3 regions of the Nonomuraea sp. NPDC050022 genome follow, and region 3 is predicted to be linked to each of the others. Evidence: riboswitches for the same ligand, from Rfam matches in the RefSeq annotation. Region 3 holds a riboswitch; each other region holds the start of a gene.
The links. A riboswitch is a leader RNA that binds a small molecule or an ion and turns the genes downstream of it on or off. The one in region 3 is predicted to bind cobalamin.

Region 1 (2,258 bases), on a different contig from region 3:
GCGGTCGTCTTACGCGCGCCCGCCACGCCCAGGTGGGCGGCGATTCGGGCGGGACCGTCCGCCAACTCCGCGATCCGCCACGCGCCCCGGTCACGATCGGAAAGCCCGCGCTCCCGCTCGTCGAGGAACGCTTCGGCGGCGGCGATCATCAGCCCGACCGCCGCGTCACGGGACACGACAAGCCCGACGTCCACGCCCGCCAGCAGCAGTGACAACCAGGCGCCACCGCCCGCCACCGCGCCCTCGGGCAGTGAGACCCAGGCGTCACCGTCCACTGCCGCAGGCACGAGAGTGACATCGGCGGCCAGCTGCCACGTATCCCCAGTGCCGTCGTCCAGCGCGAACAGAAAGCGCCCCGGCAGCCCGGCCAGCCGGACCCGTGCGCACAGAGCCAGGTCCAGGGCCTCGATCAGGGGTTGCGTGTCCACCGAACCCGAGGGACCACGGCCGCCGAGCGGCGAGGCGACGATGTTGCGTACCCGTTCGTGCGCGGCCGAGGGCAGCAGCCCAGCGGCGGCGATCCGTTCGGCGAAGGCGGCCGGCGCGCGCAGGCCGCGCACCTGTACGTTCGCCCGCGACGTGAGCTCGACCACCCCGGAGCCCAGCTCCGCCGCGCAGGCCGCCAGCTCGCGGAGCTGCCCGCCGGAGACCGCGCCGCCGGGCAGGCGGACCCGGGCCAGCGGGCCGTCGGCGGCCTCGTGCACCTGGAGCGCTCCCGGACAGGCGTCGGGCCGGACCCGTCCGGAAAAGTCGGCTATGGACACGATGAGGATGGTAATGCCACTTCTGGTGGAGGTTGCTCCTGCCGTAGGCTCCTGGGTAGGCGATGGCAAAGGGAGGAAGCCGGTGCGAATCCGGCGCGGTCCCGCCACTGTGACCGGGGAGCGAACCCCACCGCAGGCCACTGCCCGGCAACGGGTGGGAAGGCCGGGGTGAGCGCTGATCCGGGAGCCAGGAGACTCCTGCCGTCGCGACACCCACGACCGGGGCGAGGACCCCGAGGGAGGATCGCGCCGTGCCTGGCGACAGCCGTACCGTCCTGCTGCTCTCCACCTCCGACACCGACCTGTTGAGCGCGCGTGCCTGTGGCGCCGCCTACCGCCTGGGCAACCCCGCCCGGCTCGGCCCCGACGATCTTCCCGGCCTGCTGGAGGGGGCCGACCTGGTCGTCGTACGGCTGCTCGGCGGTCGCCGCGCCTGGCAGGAGGGGCTCGACGCGCTGCTGGCCGGGCCCCGTCCGGTCGTAGTGCTGGGCGGCGAGCAGGCGCCGGACGCCGAGCTGATGGAGCTGTCCACGGTGCGCGGCGGCGTCTGCGCCGACGCGCACGCGTACCTGGCGCACGGCGGGCCCGCCAACCTGACCGAGCTGCACGCCTTCCTGTCCGACACCGTCCTGCTGACCGGCAGCGGGTTCGCGCCGCCGGCGCCCACGCCGTCCTGGGGGCGGCTGGAGCGCGAGGCACGGTCACACGAGGGGCCCGTGATCGGGGTGCTCTACTACCGGGCGCACCACATGGCGGGCAACACGGCCTTCGTCGAGACGCTCTGCGCCGCCGTCGAGGAGGCGGGCGGGCAGGCGCTGCCGGTGTTCTGCTCCTCGTTGCGCACCGCCGAACCCGAGCTGCTGGACACCCTGCGGGCCGCCGACGCGCTGGTGGTGACCGTACTGGCGGCGGGCGGCTCGCGTCCCGCGACAGCGGGCGCGGGCGGGGACGACGAGGCGTGGGACGTGGGCGCGCTGGCCGCGCTCGACGTGCCGATCCTGCAGGGCCTGTGCCTGACCACGTCCAGGCAGGCGTGGGAGGACAACGACGACGGCCTGTCGCCGCTGGACGCCGCCTCGCAGGTGGCCATCCCCGAGTTCGACGGCCGGATCATCACCGTGCCGTTCTCCTTCAAGGAGATCGACCCCGACGGGCTGACCGTCTACGTCGCCGACCCCGAGCGGGCCGCGCGGGTGGCGGGCATCGCCGTACGCCACGGGCTGCTGCGCCACACCCCGCCCGGCGGGCGGCGGCTGGTGGTGATGCTGTCGGCGTACCCGACCAAGCACTCGCGCGTCGGCAACGCCGTCGGCCTGGACACCCCCGCCAGCACCGTACGGCTGCTGGCCCGGCTCGCCGAAGCGGGCTACGACCTGGGCGAGGGCTTCCCCGGCGTGGCCGAGCAGGACGGCGACGCGCTCATCCACGCGCTCATCGCCGCGGGCGGCCAGGACCAGGACTGGCTGACCGAGGAGCACCTGGCGGGCAATCCGG
Region 2 (2,258 bases), on a different contig from region 3:
CCCCTCGGGCGAGGTGACCGCGCAGGTCCAGGGCGTGGACCTCACGCTGCCACCCACTCCCACGCCGACCTCGACCAGCGGCTGCGAAGCGGCGGACTTCGCCGGGTTCATGGCCGGCCGTATCGCGCTCGTCCAGCGCGGCACCTGCCCATTCGTCACGAAGGTGCAGAACGCGGCCGCGGCGGGTGCGACCGGGCTCATCATCTTCAACGAGGGTCAGCCGGGTCGTACCGACGCGTTCCCGCTGGACATCGGCGAGTGGCGGGGCGGGATCCCCATGGTGTTCGCCGACTTCGCCGTGGGCAACGAACTCGCGAGCACGCCGGGCGCGAGCGTACACCTCAAGGTCGACGCCAACCTCGTCCTCGGCAGCACGGACAACGTGATCGCCGAGACCCGCTTCGGCGACCCGCGCAATGTCGTTATGGTGGGCGCGCATCTCGACAGCGTGACGGCGGGGCCCGGCATCAACGACAACGGCTCGGGCAGCGCGGCGATCCTGGAGGTCGCCGAGGAGATGGCGCTCTACCCGGTCAAGAACAAGGTCCGCTTCGCCTTCTGGGCCGCCGAGGAGATCGGGCTGCTCGGTTCCGATCAGTACGTCGGGTCGTTGTCGCAGGCGCAGCGGGACCGCGTCCGGGTGTATCTGAACTTCGACATGGTGGCCACGCCGAACTACGCCTACAAGCTGTACGACGGGGACGACTCCGACAACGTCGGCTCCCCCGCCGGTCCGCCCGGTTCCGCCGAGATCGAGAAGCAGCTGGCGGCGTTCTACGGCTCGCGCGGCCTGCCCACGGTGGGCACGGACTTCGACGGGCGCTCGGACTACGGGCCGTTCATCGCGGTCGGGATCCCGGCCGGCGGCATCTTCACCGGCGCCGAGGGGATCAAGACGGCCGCGGAGGCGGCGCTGTTCGGCGGGACTGCCGGGGTCGCCTACGACGCCTGCTACCACCAGGCGTGCGACACCATCGCCAACATCAACGCCACGGCGCTGGACGTGGACGCGGACGCCATCGCCGACTCCGTCGCGCGATACGCGTTCAACCTCCGCTCCATCCCGCCGCGAGTGGCACCCGCGACCAGCCGTGCGCGCTTCACACCGTCAACGTCCGGCTTCCTCGATGTGTTGACGCGAACGGGAGGAAAGGATACGTTCCGGTAGATTTCACGGTTGTCCAAGGGAAATCCGGTGAGATGCCGGTGCGGACGCGCCACTGTATCCGGGACGTAGATCCCGGGAGCCAGGTCGCTTGGGCCTCCGTGACCTCATTTGTTGGGACGCGTCATCCCTGAGGAGGCACTGATGAGTGGTCTGTCCGCTCCTACCGTCATTCCGTTCCCCCGTCTGCGGCTGTGGTTGCTGGCCGTACCGGTACTGCTGCTGGTCGCCTACCTGGTGCTGATGGACAACGGCGCCATCTCGCAGACGGGTGCGTACCTGCACGAACTCATGCACGACGGGCGTCACCTGCTCGGCGTGCCCTGCCACTAGACCCAGGCATGGTACGCACCCTGCTGGTCAGGGGCCTGCTTCTGGGCCTGCTGGCCGGATTGATCGCGGGCGGCTTCGCCTTCGCCTTCGGGGAACCGCAGGTGGACAGTGCGATCGCACTGGAACAGGCGCACGCCGCGCAGGAACCTGGCCATGACCACGGCGAGGAGGAACTGGTCAGCAGGCCGGGCCAGAAGGCCGGGCTCTTCCTCGCCACCGGCCTGTACGGGCTGGCCGTGGGAGGGGTCTTCGCCCTGGTGTACGCGGGTCTGCGGGGCCGGGTCGGTCCACGGTCGGAGGGCGGGCTGGCGCTCGCCGCCGCCGGGTCGGCGTTCGGGGCGGTGATCCTCGTACCGTTCGTGAAATATCCGGCCAATCCGCCGGCTGTCGGAGACCCGGAAACGATCAACAGCCGGACCGCCCTCTATGTCGTGATGATCCTTGTCGGCCTGGCCGCGATCGCGATCGCGGTGGCGACCGCGCGCCGGGTGACCGCCGGGCCTTGGGCGCGGTGGGTCGCGGCCGGGGTCGCGTACCTGGTCCCGGTGGTCGCCGCGTGGCTGCTGCTGCCGACCGTGGACGAGGTGCCCGAGGGCTTTCCTGCCACGTTGCTGTGGCAGTTCAGGCTCGTGTCGTTAGGGACGCAGCTCGTTTTCTGGACGGCCTTCGGTGTGCTGTTCGGGTGGGTGAGCGACAGGGCGGCGCGGCGGGGGGCCGTACCCGCGACCGCCGCCTCGCCGGGCTGAGCCGGCGTGCTGTT
Region 3 (2,258 bases):
CGACACCGCCACGCCGCTGGCCCGGCTCACCGGCCAGATCGAGGTGGTGGTGGTGCCCGCTCACTCCAAGTTCACCACCTTCGACCAGTTCGGCGCGCAGCTGGTGGCCCACCCCGACCGCACACCGCTGACGGGCGGACCGCAGGGCGAGCCCGACCACCTGCTGTTCGGGCTGATCGCCAAGGGCCTCGGCGCCGACACCCGGCAGGTCGACTACACCGGCTTTCCCGGCAGCGTGGAGGCCGCGGCCGCGCTTCTCGGTGGCAAGGCCGCCGCGGCGACCGGCACGCTCGCGGACTGGCGCCGTGCCATCGGCAAGGGCCAGGTCAGGGTGCTGGCCGTCTCCAGCGCGCGCCGGGTGGACGGCGTGGAGGCGCCGAGCCTGCTGGAGTGCGGCGTGCGGGTCGACTTCGCCGACTGGTGCGCGGCCGTGGGGCCCGAGGGGATGTCCGAGGACGGCAAGGCCGTCGCCATCCGGCTCTGCGACGAGGTCACGGAGTCCGCCTCCTGGCGGGCGGCCTGCCGGGCGGAGGGATGGACCTCGATCCCGCTCAGCGGCGACGACTTCGAACAATGGCTGGCCTCGGAGATCGGCAGGACCAGGGCCGTGCTCCGCGATCTGGGCATGCTCGACACCGCTGACACAACATGCTGGGGTAGTTGCGCCAAGGGCCACTAGATGTAGGATTCTGCTCGTCGCTGGTTCGCCCCTCGGGGCGGAGCAAAAGGGAACCCGGTGCGATTCCGGGGCTGCCCCGCAGCGGTGAGCGGGAACGACCGCCGTCACGAGCACTGGACCTTTCCGGGAAGCGACGGCCAGTAGGAACTATCGACCATGCCCGCGAGCCCGAAGACCTGCCGGTGACGTTGGGGGAGCCAGCCGGCTCTGCCCATCGAAGTGTCCATGGCCTCGAGGGAGGGCCGGGGGCGTCGGCGGCCGGGGAGTCCAGGGGCCGTCGTGCTCTCACGCGCCCTCACGGGGATGAGCTCGCGAGGAGAGAGCACGTGACGCAGATCATTGAGGCCGATCACCAGCCGGCCACGGTCGATCACCAGCCGGCCACGGTCGACCAGCAGCCGGCCACCGTCGGCCGGCAGTCGGCGACGGTCGATCGGCAGTCGGCCACCGCCAAAAGCGCCGATCGGCGGCTGGCGATCGAGGAGGCCGCCGCCCGGGTGATCACCGATCCGGCCAACTCCCGGATCGCCGCCCGGCTCCTGGCCGAGGAGATCGCCGACGAGGCGGCCGGGCACGGCGTGCGGACCTTTTCCGAGTCCATCGCCGCCAGCCACGCCGCCGGGCTGATCCAGGACTCGCTCGCCGCCTTCGTCGGCGCGCACGCCGCCGAGCTCGACGCGCTCGTCTCCGGCGACGCGGACGACCGCTTCGAGTACTTCGGGTTGCGTACGGTCTACGACCGCTACCTGCTGCGGCACCCGCGGTCGCGGACCGTGCTCGAACGGCCGCAGCACTTCCTGCTCCGCGTGGCCTGCGGGCTGTCGGAGACGGTCGCCGAGGCCGCCGAGCTGTACGGCCTCATGTCCACACTGTCGTACCTGCCGAGCTCACCGACGCTGTTCAACTCCGGTTCGCGCCGGCCGCAGCTGTCGTCGTGCTTCCTGCTCGACTCGCCGCGCGACGAGCTGGAGTCGATCTACGACCGCTACGGGCAGGTGGCCAGGCTGTCGAAGTACGCCGGGGGCATCGGCATCGCGTGGACCCGGGTGCGCTCGCGTGGATCCCTCATCAAGGGCACCAACGGGCACTCCAACGGCATCGTGCCCTGGCTGCGTACGCTCGACTCCTCCGTCGCCGCCGTCAACCAGGGCGGTCGCCGCAAGGGCGCGGCCTGTGTCTACCTGGAGACCTGGCACGCCGATATCGAGGAGTTCCTGGAGCTGCGCGACAACACGGGCGAGGACGCCCGGCGTACGCACAACCTCAACCTGGCCAACTGGGTGCCGGACGAGTTCATGCGGCGGGTGGAGGCCGACGAGGTCTGGTCGCTGTTCGACCCCAAGGAGGTCCCCGACCTCACCGACCTGTACGGCGAGGCGTTCACCCGCGCCTACCGCGCCTACGAGGCCGACGGCCGCTACACCCGGCAACTGCCCGCCCGGACCCTCTACGGCCGGATGATGCGCACCCTCGCCCAGACCGGCAACGGCTGGATGACGTTCAAGGACGCCGCCAACCGCACCTCCAACCAGACGGCCCGGCCCGAGAACGTCATCCACCTGTCCAACCTGTGCACCGA

Region 1: it holds a riboswitch for cobalamin, as region 3 does, so the genes downstream of both, cobN (cobaltochelatase subunit CobN) here and ACIBO2_RS58605 (ribonucleoside-diphosphate reductase subunit alpha) in region 3, are expected to answer to the same signal.
Region 2: it holds a riboswitch for cobalamin, as region 3 does, so the genes downstream of both, ACIBO2_RS33545 (CbtB-domain containing protein) here and ACIBO2_RS58605 (ribonucleoside-diphosphate reductase subunit alpha) in region 3, are expected to answer to the same signal.

Annotation. Positions count from the first base shown of each region.
Region 1 covers NZ_JBITKE010000008.1:269,551-271,808, reverse strand. The annotation lists gene cobG (precorrin-3B synthase) at 1-764, opposite strand, end outside; cobalamin riboswitch at 777-985, shown strand; gene cobN (cobaltochelatase subunit CobN) at 1,016-2,258, shown strand, end outside.
Region 2 covers NZ_JBITKE010000008.1:260,022-262,279, forward strand. The annotation lists gene ACIBO2_RS33540 (M28 family peptidase) at 1-1,168, shown strand, start outside; cobalamin riboswitch at 1,146-1,275, shown strand; gene ACIBO2_RS33545 (CbtB-domain containing protein) at 1,310-1,498, shown strand; gene ACIBO2_RS33550 (CbtA family protein) at 1,507-2,244, shown strand; gene ACIBO2_RS33555 (histidine phosphatase family protein) at 2,251-2,258, shown strand, end outside.
Region 3 covers NZ_JBITKE010000030.1:11,965-14,222, forward strand. The annotation lists gene ACIBO2_RS58600 (tripartite tricarboxylate transporter substrate-binding protein) at 1-679, shown strand, start outside; cobalamin riboswitch at 684-878, shown strand; gene ACIBO2_RS58605 (ribonucleoside-diphosphate reductase subunit alpha) at 1,006-2,258, shown strand, end outside.